DNA from 2 places in the Neobacillus camarae genome. Region 2 is predicted to be linked to the other one. Evidence: predicted binding sites of a transcription regulator. Region 2 holds the regulator's gene; the other holds the start of a gene.
The links. The regulator LexA, encoded in region 2, represses DNA repair genes until DNA is damaged. The targets are predictions, from matches to a motif close to CGAACATATGTTCG.
Positions count from the first base shown of each region.

Region 1 (7,414 bases), on a different contig from region 2:
GGTAATAATCGATTTTCTCATAATACCTTCTCCCTAGTGCTTGTTTTAAGCAAATTATTTTTATTGCCTTTGTCCATACTATAATATATTTATGTGGAAATTTGTACCCTCTCATTCGACAAATTTTTGGAAATGGGGTGTAGCGCTTGTTTAAACTGACTGAACCTGCCTTACATATCTTGCAGGATATTATGGAGCGGGAGAAAGCTTCTGATGAAGAAAAACTGTTTTTGCGGTTAAGTATGGGAATTGGCTGAGGTGCTCCCAAATTAAATCTGTCTCTGGAGGAGCGGATCATACAAGGGGACCTTACCTATGAGTTCGGGGATTTGACGGTCCTGATTCATGAAAAAGACTTAGTATACTTTGACAATACAAAGTTGGATTATGTGAAAGATGGATCAGGAAAAGGAACTTTTCAATTATTAAAAATCTAAAAAAAGGGAGCCGCCGGATTTTCCGGGAGCTCCTTTTTTATAGCCACTTTATCTTTGGTTCTGTTTTATTCATAATTCGTTTAATGTTGGCCCGGTGCCGGTAGATGACAAAGGATGCCAAAAGGAATACCGCTATTAATAAGGGAATATTCCATGAAGCGAACAAACCAGAGAATACGACATAAAGGATGGCGATAATACCGGCAATCATGGATGACAATGAAACGTATTTGGTTATGTAAAGACTAATAAAAAAGCCGATCAATACGGATAAAAATAAATAGGGCGAGCACCATAACAGCACACCGCCGGATGTGGCAACGGCTTTGCCGCCTCGGAAACCGGCAAAAATCGGATACGTGTGTCCTAAAACGGCCAGTAGACCTGGAATCAGTGGGTTAATATCCACGGAAAAAATAATTGGCAGGGCTGCTGCCAATGTCCCTTTCAGGATATCGGCCAAGGTCACAGCTAGTCCAGCTTTGACACCTAATGTCCGGAAAGTATTGGTTCCTCCTAAGTTTCCGCTTCCATGCTCCCGGATATCGATTTTATAGAATGCTTTGCCCACAATTAAACCGGAGGGGATGGAACCAAGAAGATAAGCCAGGACCAAGATCAAAATCAATTGAACCATATTACAATTCTCCTTCAAAATAAAATCCAGTGTTTCTATTTTACCATGTATTGGTCAAAAAACGCCATTTACTTTTTAAACCATATCATCTTGACATATCATTTTACACAAAAATGTGAATTTACCCTTTCCAATTCGTTGTTGATATCTTACGATAGTAACGGGGAGGAACGAAATGACATGGCAAGTATTGAAATCAAACATCGAAAAAAGTCAAAAATGTGGGTAATAGGTGGGCTTATTGGCGGCATTCTACTGACCGTATCCGCCGTTTTCTTGTTATTGTATCCTTTTGCATCCAAGGAAAAACAGTCTTATTTTAACGGGGAACATCCGATTGTTTTTAACGGGAAGCAGCGGGGGAATGCCGAGGTGCAGGGCGAATCCATCTATTTGCCGCTTCAATTCATTCAAGACAATCTCGATTCGTCTATCCGTTATGATGAAAAGTCAAACTCCGTTATCATTACGACGAAGGATAAAGTGGTTCAAATGCCAACCGACTCACTGACCTATTTTATCAACGAAGAGCCGGTCTCCTTACAATTGTCCCCTACCATTAGTAAAAATGGTCAGGTCTTCATTGCTATTGATTCCATACTATCGTTATATCCAATTCAATTTACAAGATTGCAAAAGTCTGATGCTATATTGATAGAAAAAGATGGTGAATCATTTATCCATGGCAAAGTAATAAACAAAGAGATCAATGAAGAAAAATTAAGACTCCGGACCAAGCCCCACTGGCAGTCCCCTTACACGGCGCAGCTGAAGAAAAATGAATCGGTAAGGATTGAAGGGGAAAAACAAGACTTTTATTTGGTTCGTAATTCCAAAGGCATCAGCGGGTATGTCAAAAAGAATTATGTAACCCCAGGCAAAAAAACTGAAATTACCATCGACCAGCCTGCGAAAACCTTTGCCTTGCCAACTGTAAACGGTCCAATCAATTTAACGTGGGAAGCAGTTTACACGAAATATCCCGATATGTCACAAATACCCGTAATGTCTGGCGTAAACGTTGTTTCCCCTACTTGGTTTTCTTTGGCAGGTGCGGATGGATCCATTAAAAACCTAGCATCACTAGAATACAGCCAGTGGGCGCAAACGAGGGGTTACCAAGTATGGGGCGTGTTTTCCAATGCCTTTGACCCGGATTTGACCCACCAAGCTTTTAAAGACTATGAAACCAGGAAAAACATGATCCGGCAACTGCTATATTTAAGTCAGATGTATCAATTGCAAGGAATCAATTTTGATATTGAGAATGTTTACCCCGAAGATGGCCAGTTGATCACACAATTTATGAGGGAAGCAGCGCCATACCTGCACGAAGCGGGACTCATGGTCTCGATGGATATCAATTTCGCGGCAGGCGAAAATAACAATTGGTCATCCTTTTATGAAAGACCCAAGCTCGCCGACATTGCCGACTATCTCATTGTGATGGCGTATGACGAACACAACGCAAGCTCAGCTGAGGCCGGGAGTGTGGCCAGTCTGCCTTGGGTTGAAAAAAATCTGCAACAGTTATTATCTGAGGTTCCCAATGGAAAGTTAATTCTAGGCGTCCCGCTATATTCCAGGCTTTGGAAAGAACAAACTAACAGTGACGGAACCACGAAAATAACATCCAAAGCCCTCTCGATGGACCAAGTTCAACAATGGCTTGGAGAAAGAGGGGTGCAGCCGGCATATGATGAGGAAAGCGGCCAGAACTATGCGGAATATACAGCGCCGGAGGAGAACGCTGTCTACAAAATATGGATTGAGGATGAAAGTTCTCTGGCAAAACGGGCAAGCTTGGTGGATAAGAATAAGCTTGCCGGTGTTGCCAGCTGGACAAGACTATTTGCCGGTGAATCCGCGTGGGCGGCATTACAGATGCAGAATGGAAACACTGTGACACAAAAATAAATGGTACATGGAACCGGTCTTTGGACCGGTTTTCTTTTTTGTGCCTCATTATTAAGATTTCAGGTAGAAATATAGTCTTTTTTTTTACAAAAATGAGGCGATTTTTCAAACCATTGGCGAATCCGTTGAAAGGCAGAGGTTCAGCCCCTATAATTTAAATAAATCAGTTTCAGTTTAAAATTTAACTGGCCGGAAAAGGAAGATAGCGGTCGGTTTTATCATATCAACCACAAAAGATGGTGAGGTGTAAGCATGGCCATAAGCAATCCATCTGCCCTGTATCAATCATATTCCCGTATTAGCGTTTTGTATGTTGAAGATGAAATGTTTTCTCGTGAAAAGATTTTGCGTGTTTTAGGAAGGCGCTTTTCGACTATACATGCTGCACTGGACGGGAGAGAAGGTATTGACTTTTTTCAAAAATATCAGCCGGACCTTTTGATTATTGATCTCAATGAGAATCAACCTTACGAGCTGGATATGATTCATACTGTACGGAAGTTAAATGGGCAAATACCGATTATTATTACTGGCCCTTACGACGGCCAAAAGTTTTATCAATCATTGTTAGACAAACAAGTCGTCAATCACGTCATCCCAAAGCCAATTTATTTAGAGAGTTTTTTATATGCCATCCAGCAATCGGTTCATCAAATTGAAACAAAGCGGGAAATGGAAACATTTAAAAAGCAACAAATGTCCACAATGGATCATTTAACAAACTCGTTTAAACGATTTAAATTCAATGAGATATTAGATGATGCGATATCAAAGATGAAAATCAATAACCGGTCCTTTTCATTAGTCGTTATGGATTTGGATAATCTTAACAGGGTAAATACCCGTTTCGGCCATGAAGTGGGTGACCACGTTTTGAGGATTTTTTCTACCATCGTGCAACAGCGGATCGAGGAGAAGGATATTTTTGCCCGCTGGGGTGGGGATTGCTTTACTTTGATGTTGCCGGAAACCGAAATCGATGACACCAGACTGCTGGCGGAATCACTTCGAATATTAATAGAAAATTTCCCCTTTGATCATATAGGCAGGATGACCTGCAGTATGGGCATTGCCGCCTATTCTTCCGGCATGTCAAAGCGAGACTTGGTTTTTCGGGCAGAACAAGCTCTATATGAGGCCAAGCAAGCCGGAAAAAATCGTGTTATTGTTGGCAGCACAGAATGAATCGGAACATGGGATTAGGCTCTTTATTCCCCTTTTCGCCTGTTCCGGCTTTTTAAAAAGGAAGTGAGCATATGGAAGGTCAAATGGAAACAGAAAAAACCGACGAAAACCGTCAACAAAAAGGTTTGGTGAAAAATAAGACATTGGATCCATTTTTCATTCAACAATCCCGTCTTGCCCAAATGGGTCTAATGGTTGAAAGCTATGGCCAAGAATGGCAGCAGACATTGAATCACTTGTCACTATTGATTCAAGATATTAGAGAAGCCCTGGAATTCGGGGAATTAAATGACCAATACATTGACCGTTTTATTACAGAAAGCATGTTGCAAATCAACGAAATATCACAAACCATTCATGATTTTGGAAAATTGTATAAACCGAATAAAATTTCATCCGCTTTCTCTGTTGCCGATGCCATCGAAGAGTCTTTGGCGATTTTCTCTCCTTGCCTTTACCGCCACAAAATCATGGTGAATTTTGTACATCGCGGTCAATATATGGCTTTTGGTGATCCACATGAATTCAGCCAGGCGGTCTTGAATGTTTTAACCGTTGCTATGGACCAATTTTTAATACATGGATCCAATGAATTAGCCATTATTATTGGGGAAACGGACCCAACCATTACCGCCGAAATAAGTTACAACGCTGCTAATACGGAGACTATGGCAGGCGATCAGATTTTTGTCCCTGATATTTTAGACGGTACCAATGGAACGAGGTTTAGCCTTTATGTGTTAAGGCAAATTCTTGAAAGCATGGGCGGTCTGGTTACCGTTGAAAATACAAAGACGCATACAAAATTTTGTCTATCTGTACCTAAGCTTGAACGAGCTTGAAACCGCTAATCACTAACGTCTTAAGGATGCCAGTACGATAGATTAACACGCTTCCCAGCCAAATTGGATGTATTTTTTTCCAAAAAAAGATAAAATATAGCTAATGAAAGTAATAGGAGTGAAGGTGATGGTAGTGGAAAATCCAAGCTTGGAAGAGATTGGCGCTATTTTAAAAAAAGCGAAACGGATTGCGGTTGTGGGGTTAAGCAATAATCCGGAACGCACTTCCTATCAGGTTTCAGAGGTAATGCAGAAGGCTGGTTATGAGATTATTCCGGTTAATCCAACTATTGATGAAGCGTTAGGCGTTAAGGCCGTTGCTTCGTTAAAGGATATTAAAGGGCATATCGATATTGTCAATGTGTTCCGCCGTTCCGAACAGTTGTTTGACGTGGCGAAGGAATTTGACGAGGTGGATTCGGATGTCTTTTGGGCACAGCAGGGTTTGGTCAATGAGGAAGCCTATGAATTTTTGAAAGAAAGAGGATATACTGTCATCATGGATCGCTGCATTAAAGTCATGCATGCATTAACCAAATAATCCTAGTGGCAAAGAGCTGTGGGGAAACTCTCACGGCTTTTTATTTTCGCCTAAAAAACCCTAAAAATAAAGAGTGCAACAAGGAAATTTTTCAGAACGTATTTGCCAAATCAAAATAAATCGCTAAAATAAAGCATAGACGCCGCAAGACCTGTGGCAAAATTAAGTAACAAACATTTGTTCTAATGTGATATGCTTAAAAGGATAATCAGCATTTTTAAAGAATAGTAATGAGAAGTAACATTAGCAAAATAGAAGGTTGTTTTCTTTTTGTAGGGTATGAAAGGGGTATTTTAGTGGCAAGATCTCAGCAAGCTTTTGAATATAACGAAGACGCCATACAGGTACTGGAAGGCTTAGAAGCTGTCAGAAAGCGTCCGGGCATGTACATTGGCAGTACCGATGCCAGAGGGCTTCATCACCTCGTTTATGAAATTGTCGATAACGCGGTGGACGAAGCACTAGCGGGATTTGGCGATCACATAGTAGTTAAAATTCACAAAGATAATTCGCTCAGTGTTACCGATAAAGGCCGGGGCATGCCAACCGGAATGCATAAAATGGGGAAACCGACTCCGGAAGTCATCCTAACCATCCTCCATGCAGGAGGCAAGTTTGGACAGGGCGGTTATAAAACTAGCGGAGGACTCCATGGTGTCGGTGCGTCAGTCGTCAACGCTTTGTCAGAATGGCTGGTTGTCACCATTAAACGCGAAGGATTCGTTTACGAACAGCGTTTTGAAAACGGCGGAAAACCGGTTACCACGCTTGAAAAAATCGGCAAGACCAACCAATCCGGAACCACCATCCACTTTAAGCCGGATGCATCCATTTTCTCCACCACCACCTTCAATTTTGAAACTCTGTGTGAGCGGTTAAGGGAATCAGCCTTTTTATTAAAAGGCCTGAAAATAGAAATTATGGACCTGCGTAATGACTTTCATGAAGTGTATCACTATGAAAACGGGATTGAAGCTTTCGTAGCCTATCTCAATGAGGACAAAGAGACCCTGCACCCGGTTGTCAGCTTTGAAGGGACGCAAAATGGCATTGAGGTCGATTTTGCCTTCCAGTTTAACGATGGATATTCTGAGAATATGTTATCCTTTGTTAACAATGTCCGCACCAAAGATGGCGGTACCCATGAAATTGGGGCCAGGACCGCGATGACAAGGGTTTTTAACGATTACGCCAGGAAAACCGGGTTGTTAAAAGAAAAAGACAAAAACCTGGACGGCGCCGATATACGCGAAGGTTTATCCGCCATTATATCGGTCCGGATCCCGGAGGACCTCTTACAATTCGAAGGCCAGACAAAAGGGAAATTGGGAACAAGCGAGGCGAGATCATCTGTTGACGCTGTTGTTTCCGAGCATTTGTCCTATTTGTTGGAGGAAAACCCGAATACCAGTTCATTGCTTGTAAAAAAAGCGATTAAAGCAAACCAAGCCCGTGAAGCAGCCCGAAAAGCACGAGAGGATGCAAGAAGTGGTAAAAAACGAAAAAGCAAAGAAGCGGTCCTTTCAGGAAAACTGACACCGGCGCAATCCCGGAATCCGCAAAAAAACGAGCTTTACTTGGTAGAGGGAGATTCAGCGGGAGGTTCAGCCAAACAGGGCAGGGACCGCCGCTTCCAGGCTGTTTTGCCGCTTCGGGGTAAAGTCCTCAATACAGAAAAAGCCAAACTGGCTGACATTTATAAGAACGAAGAAATCAACACCATGATTCATGCCATTGGCGGCGGTGTCGGCTCCGATTTTAACATTGGCGATATCAACTACGATAAAGTGATTATCATGACTGATGCTGATACGGATGGCGCCCACATCCAGGTTCTGTTGTTAACGTTCTTTTA
Region 1 is NZ_JBUCKX010000005.1:341,304-348,717, reverse strand. Features, by position in the region: gene ACY8D0_RS26530 (CapA family protein) at 1-21, opposite strand, end outside; gene plsY (glycerol-3-phosphate 1-O-acyltransferase PlsY) at 475-1,074, opposite strand; gene ACY8D0_RS26520 (glycosyl hydrolase family 18 protein) at 1,255-2,991, shown strand; gene ACY8D0_RS26515 (GGDEF domain-containing response regulator) at 3,244-4,176, shown strand; gene ACY8D0_RS26510 (sensor histidine kinase) at 4,248-5,018, shown strand; gene ACY8D0_RS26505 (CoA-binding protein) at 5,146-5,559, shown strand; gene parE (DNA topoisomerase IV subunit B) at 5,856-7,414, shown strand, end outside.
Region 1: parE (DNA topoisomerase IV subunit B) is a predicted target of LexA. The motif match lies at 5,730-5,743, and genes of this name have one in related genera.

Region 2 (7,414 bases):
CCTTTGGTAAGAGAAGTGGAACAACAAATCGCTGAAGTACATAAACAAATCGAGGAGAGAATGGAGACCAACCAATTTCGTGTGCTCGAAAGCTTCCAAAAACACAGGGTGAGTGATTCTCATTTTATCCCGTCCACGGGTTATGGTTATGATGATATCGGACGGGATACTCTGGAGCGCGTCTATGCCGACGTATTTGGCGGCGAAGCGGGTCTGGTTAGGCCGCAAATCATATCCGGCACACATGCGATATCGATTGCTTTATTCGGAGTCCTCCGTCCCGGTGATGAACTGCTGTATATTACCGGGAAACCTTACGATACATTGGAAGAGATTGTGGGGATCCGCGGAAGCGGCGTCGGTTCCTTGCGTGAATTCGGGATTTCTTATGACAGCGTTTCTTTGACTGATGAAGGCGGGATTGACTGGGAAGCAGCAGCCCGAAAAATAACCCCAAAAACCAAAATGATCGGGATCCAACGGTCGAAAGGGTATGCGACGAGACCGTCGTTTACGGTTTCGGAAATCGGTGACATGATTAAATTTGTGAAAGAAATCAAGCAGGATGTTGTTGTGTTTGTGGACAACTGTTACGGTGAATTTGTGGAAGAAATCGAGCCGTGTCATGCAGGGGCAGATTTAATGGCAGGATCATTGATTAAGAACCCTGGCGGCGGAATCGCCAAAACGGGCGGCTATATAGTAGGAAAAAAACAATGGGTGGAAGCATGTTCCTATCGGATGACCTCGCCGGGAATCGGGGCGGAAGCAGGGGCCTCCCTTTATAGCCTCCAAGAAATGTACCAAGGATTTTTCCTGGCACCCCATGTAGTGGGCCAGGCATTAAAAGGAGCCGTATTTACAGCGGCGATGCTCGAAAAATTGGGAATGAATTCTTCGCCAAAATGGGACTCCCAACGGACGGACTTAATTCAGTCGGTACAGTTTGACGATCGGGACAAAATGGTGGCTTTTTGCCAGGCCATACAATTTGCATCACCGATTAATTCATATGTCACACCGTATCCAAGCTACATGCCAGGTTACGAAGACGATGTCATTATGGCGGCGGGGACCTTTATCCAGGGCGCAAGTCTGGAACTGACAGCGGACGGGCCGATCCGTCCTCCGTATGTGGCCTATGTTCAAGGCGGATTAACCTACGAACACGTAAAAATCGCCATTTGTCTTGCGCTTGATCATTTAGCGGTAAAAGAATTAATTGCATTCTGATAGGAAAACCTAAAAGAACAGTATAGAAAATACGCTGTTCTTTTTCTTATAAAAAATCGTGTAAGAAAATCTAACATTCAATTGACATCTTTTCTTACAAGAAATATAATAGCAATATGAAATAGGAAAAGGAGGAGAAATTTGGTGAGTGGGAAAGAAATACGTCGTTCTATGCCGCTATTTCCGATCGGTACCGTTATGCAGCTTACGGAGCTGACGGCTAGACAAATCCGATATTATGAGGAACACCAGTTAATTTCTCCGGCAAGGAATCAAGGAAATCGCCGGTTATATAGCCTAAATGATATTGATAGATTATTAGAAATTAAGGACTTAATCGATCAAGGCATTAATATGGCCGGGATTAAGCAAATTTTCCTTGTCAAACAGCAACAACAAGAAAATAACATGGAACAGCAGCAATCGGAAAAAGCTAAACGCGAGCTAACTGATGATCAGTTGCGAAATCTGCTCCGGAATGAATTGCTTCATTCAGGGCGGCACAACCGAGCCAACTTACGGCAAGGCGATTTATCTCGCTTTTTCCATTAATAATAATTTTTAGAAAGCAGGGGAAATAAGATGGCAAAGTACACACGTGAAGATATTCAACGCTTGGCAAGTGAAGAAAATGTAAAATTTATCCGTCTTCAATTCACCGACATCCTGGGAACCATTAAAAACGTGGAGATTCCAATCAGCCAATTAGAAAAAGCGCTCGATAACAAAATGATGTTCGATGGTTCCTCTATCGAAGGATTTGTTCGGATTGAAGAGTCTGACATGTACTTATTTCCAGACTTGGATACATGGGTCGTCTTCCCATGGACAGCTGAAAAAGGAAAAGTGGCCCGTTTAATTTGTGATATCTATAATTCAGATGGCACTCCATTTGATGGGGACCCTCGCAACAACTTAAGAAGAGTATTAAAAGAAATGGAAGAGCTTGGTTTTACCAACTTCAATCTTGGACCGGAACCAGAATTCTTCTTATTCAAATTAGATCAGAATGGCGAACCAACCCTTGAACTGAACGACCAAGGCGGATACTTTGACCTTGCTCCAACTGACCTTGGGGAAAACTGCCGCCGTGACATCGTGCTTGAACTTGAAGAGATGGGCTTTGAAATCGAAGCATCTCACCATGAGGTTGCTCCTGGCCAGCACGAAATTGACTTCAAATATGCCGATGCGCTAACTGCTTGCGACCAAATCCAAACGTTCAAGCTGGTTGTAAAAACGATTGCCCGTAAGCATGGCTTGCATGCAACCTTTATGCCAAAACCATTGTTTGGCGTGAACGGATCTGGAATGCACTGCAACCTGTCTCTATTCAAAGATGGTCAAAATGCATTCTTTGAACCAACTGGTGATCTTCAGTTGAGTGATACTGCTCGTCAATTCATTGCAGGTGTCCTTAAGCATGCACCAAACTTTACAGCAGTTACGAACCCAACTGTAAACTCATATAAGCGTCTGGTTCCTGGATATGAAGCACCTTGTTATGTGGCTTGGTCAGCTAGAAACCGTTCACCATTAATTCGTATCCCAGCATCCCGCGGATTGAGCACTCGTGTTGAAGTGCGCAGTGTTGACCCAGCAGCTAACCCATATCTTGCTATGGCAGTGCTTTTAAAAGCAGGTCTTGATGGAATTAAAAATAAATTAACTCCTCCTGCACCAGTTGACCGTAATATTTATGTGATGAGCAAGGAAGAAAGAATCGAAGAAGGCATCATTGATCTTCCTGCAACATTAGCGGCCGCTTTGGATAGCTTAAAATCTGACGAGGTCATCGTTTCTGGCCTTGGCGAGCATATCTTCGAACACTTTGTGGAAGCTAAAGAAATTGAGTGGGATATGTTCCGCACAGTAGTACACCCTTGGGAACGCGAACAATACATGAGCATGTATTAATCTGAGGAAAGAATTTGATATATCTGCAAGACACCCAGTTTCATGCAACTGGGTGTTTTGTTTTTTCGAAGAAAAATGCCGGCAGTTTTACTGCCAGCATTTTTATGTATATATGATCAATTTCCAGTCTAAAACCAGGCGGCACGTTCACGCTGCAGCCGAAAGGACAATTGACTTTAATGAATTTGTCTATACACTCCAATTACCTTCCCAAGAATGGACACATTTTTTAAAATAATTGGATCCATAGTGGAGTTTTCAGGCTGGAGACGGATATAATCTTTTTCTTTAAAGAACCTTTTGCAAGTCGCTTCATCATCTTCTGTCATCGCAACAACAATATCCCCATTATTAGCCGTCTGCTGCTGCTTTACAATCACATAGTCACCATCCAGAATGCCGGCCTCAATCATACTTTCACCCATAATTTCCAGCATGAAGACTTGTTCATCAGAGGGTACTAGTCTTTCAGGTAATGGAAAATACTCTTCTATATTTTCAATGGCTGTGATAGGCAAACCGGCGGTAACCTTTCCTACCACAGGGACGTTTACCGCTTGGTTCCTAGGAATATGAGCCGCTTCATCCGCTTCTAATATTTCTATGGCTCTTGGCTTGGTAGGGTCGCGCCGGATCAATCCCTTGCTTTCTAATCTAGCAAGATGACCATGTACGGTTGAACTGGAGGCAAGCCCGACTGCTTCCCCGATTTCCCGAACGGAAGGAGGGTATCCCTTACTTTTAACCTCGTCTTTTATAAAATTCAAAATATCCTGCTGCCGCTTTGATATTTTTACCATGATAAATTGCACCTCGCCTGGTTAATGTTGTCTTTATTATAGCATGTTCGTTATTTTTATACAAACATAAGTTCGAATATGTGTTGACAACAAACAAACGTTCGGATTATACTTAAGGTAATAAGTGCGAACGTATATTCTATAAGAGGTGTTTGTGATGAAAAAAATATGGATCCAATACTCATATGCTATCATTCTTCTATTTATCAGCTGTGCTTTTGCCCTTATCTATACCATTCAACACAGTCCGGACACTAATCAAGACCCGTACACGAAGATTACGGTTTCCGAAGGAGATTCGCTTTGGAAGATTTCACAAGCCTATGCAGGTCAGCACTCCATGTCGAATAAAGAATTCGTTAATTGGGTGAAAAAGCACAATAAACAAATCGATGATAACATTTATCCTGGCGAAGAAATTATCATTCCTGTCAACAGCGAAGTTGGAACGGTAACGGAATACGCCGGAGCCGTGGAAGAGTAGGAAGGGAAACGATGAAAGCCATTATCTATTGCCGTGTCAGTACCAATAAAGAAACACAGGAAACTTCATTAAAACGTCAAGAGGAGGAACTGACCCGATTGGCTGCCCAGTATGATTTTGAAGTGGCCGCTGTAATAAAGGAAAAGGCCAGCGGTTATGATTTTGATAGAGATGGTATTCTTGAACTTTTAGAAGAAATCAAAAGTCCCGAGGTACAAGCAGTCCTCATCCAGGATGAAACCAGAATTGGCAGGGGAAATGCCAAAATCGCCATCCTTCATTGTATTATGAAAGAGGGTAAAAGAATTTATAGTATTGCTCACAACGGGGAATTGCAGCTGTCCGAATCTGATTCCATGGTATTGCAAATTGTCAGCATGGTGGAGGAATACCAGCGCAAACTACATAATGTAAAAATCAAGCGCGGCATGAAACGTGCAGTTCAGCAGGGGTATAAGCCTCAAAAAAACTTGAAAAATCTTGGGGAGAATTCCGGCCGCGATAAAATTGTTGTACCAGTAGAGGAAATTGCCAGATTGAGATCCAATGGTCTTACCTTCGCTGAAATCGCCGCCACTTTGAGAGGATTCGGCTACCCGATATCAAAGGCCACTGTCCATAGGAGATATCAAGAATATATTGAAAGCCAAATCGAGTAAACCTTCTGCCTTGTCAGAAGGTGTTTTTTTTAGTAAAATCAGTTCTCATGTAGAACTTAATGAAAGAAGGTGCATGCATGCTATCCAAAGAAAAACTGGCGAGAATCAATGAGTTGGCTAAAAAAGCGAAAACAACAGGCCTATCAGAAGCAGAAGCTAAAGAGCAATCCTCATTAAGAAGCGAATATCTAGCAGTTTTTCGTTCCCATATGTTAGATACGTTAACACATACCACCGTCATCGATCCAGAGGGAAACGATGTAACACCGGAAAAGATAAAACAAAGGAAAAAACAAAACCTACATTAAAGGAATACAAATTTGTATTCCTTTTTACATATCCTGAGACAATTTGAGGGAAATTATCAAACAAACTGACTTTATCGGCCATTTTATGCACAATTAGTTGAATAAATCACCACTGAACTATAATATTAATGTTGTTGGGTTAATTATCCTGTGAAAAAGAGAGGATGTAAGAAATGTTTAACACGATTGATGATTTATCTGTAACCACAATCCGTACATTGGCTATTGATGCGGTTGAGAAAGCGAACTCGGGTCATCCGGGGATGCCAATGGGAGCTGCACCAATGGCATATACATTATGGACAAGGTTTATGAACCATAACCCTAAGAATCCAAAATGGTTCAACCGGGATCGCTTTGTTTTATCCGCAGGACATGGTTCTGCTTTACTATACAGCATGCTGCATTTATCCGGATACAATCTTTCTATTGAAGACCTAAAACAATTCCGTCAATGGGGCAGCAAGACTCCAGGCCATCCTGAGTATAAACACACAGAAGGCGTTGAGGCCACTACAGGTCCACTGGGACAAGGAATTGCCATGGCAGTCGGAATGGCAATGGCTGAACGTCATCTTGCCAGCGTATATAATAAAGACAATTATGAAATTGTAAATCACTTTACATACAGCATTTGCGGCGACGGTGACTTAATGGAAGGTGTTTCTGCTGAGGCAGCTTCCTTAGCGGGACATTTACAATTAGGACGCTTGGTCGTTCTTTACGATTCCAATGACATTTCTTTAGACGGTGATTTAAACAAGTCCTTCTCCGAGAGTGTCCAAAACCGTTTCTTATCCTATGGGTGGCAATATCTTCGCGTTGAAGATGGCAACAATCTAGAGGAAATTTCAAAAGCTTTAGAAGAGGCCCGTACTGACCTTGAACATCCTGCCATCATTGAAGTAAGAACTACAATTGGCTTTGGTTCACCAAATCGCGCTGGCACTTCAGGAGTCCACGGAGCACCACTTGGAGCCGAAGAATTGAAGTTGACCAAAGAGACCTATCAATGGACATTTGAAGAAGACTTCCACGTTCCGGATGGGGTTTATGAAAACTTCAGTAAGCTTATTGGCGAAAACGGTGAGAAAAAAGAAAAAGAGTGGAATGATCAGTTCGCCCAATACAAAAATCAGTACCCTGAATTGGCCACTCAGTTGGAACAAGCCCTAAACAACCAGTTGCCTGAAGGCTGGGATCAAGACATTCCTGTGTATGCTGAAGGAAAAAGTTTAGCATCCCGTGCTTCCTCTGCAGAAGCATTAAATGGGATTGCCAAAAACCTGCCTATATTAATTGGTGGTTCTGCCGACCTTGCTGGTTCGAATAAAACCACGATTAAAGGAACAAAAGACTATATGCCTGGTTCTTATGAAGGCCGTAATATCTGGTTCGGTGTCCGGGAATTTGCTATGGGAGCAGCTATGAATGGGATTGCCCTTCACGGCGGGGTGAAAGTATTCGGTGGTACATTCTTTGTATTCTCAGATTATCTGCGTCCGGCGATTCGTTTAGCGGCTCTTATGGGACTTCCGGTTACCTATGTATTCACCCATGACAGTATTGCCGTTGGGGAAGACGGACCAACCCATGAGCCAATCGAACAGCTGGCTGCATTAAGAGCTATGCCGAATCTTTCCATCATTCGCCCTGCGGACGGAAATGAAACGGCAGCTGCTTGGAAACTTGCCATTGAATCGACTGACAAACCAACAGCATTAGTGTTAACTCGTCAAAACTTACCGACCTTAAAAGATACGGACCAAAACGCCTATGAAGGTGTGAAACGTGGAGCTTATGTCGTTTCACCGGCATCTAAAGAAACTCCGGATGCGCTATTATTGGCCTCAGGGTCTGAGGTAAGCCTTGCGGTTGAAGCGCAACAAGCGCTGGCTGGAGAAGGTATTGAAGTGTCCGTTGTCAGCATGCCTTCATGGGATAAATTTGAAGAACAATCACAGGAGTACAAACAATCTGTTCTTCCGAGAAATGTGAAAAAGCGCTTGGGAA
Region 2 is NZ_JBUCKX010000001.1:1,001,560-1,008,973, forward strand. Features, by position in the region: gene ACY8D0_RS04815 (methionine gamma-lyase family protein) at 1-1,233, shown strand, start outside; gene ACY8D0_RS04820 (MerR family transcriptional regulator) at 1,378-1,785, shown strand; gene glnA (type I glutamate--ammonia ligase) at 1,816-3,150, shown strand; gene lexA (transcriptional repressor LexA) at 3,327-3,950, opposite strand; gene yneA (cell division suppressor protein YneA) at 4,108-4,434, shown strand; gene ACY8D0_RS04840 (YneB family resolvase-like protein) at 4,446-5,093, shown strand; gene ACY8D0_RS04845 (DUF896 domain-containing protein) at 5,171-5,401, shown strand; gene tkt (transketolase) at 5,575-7,414, shown strand, end outside.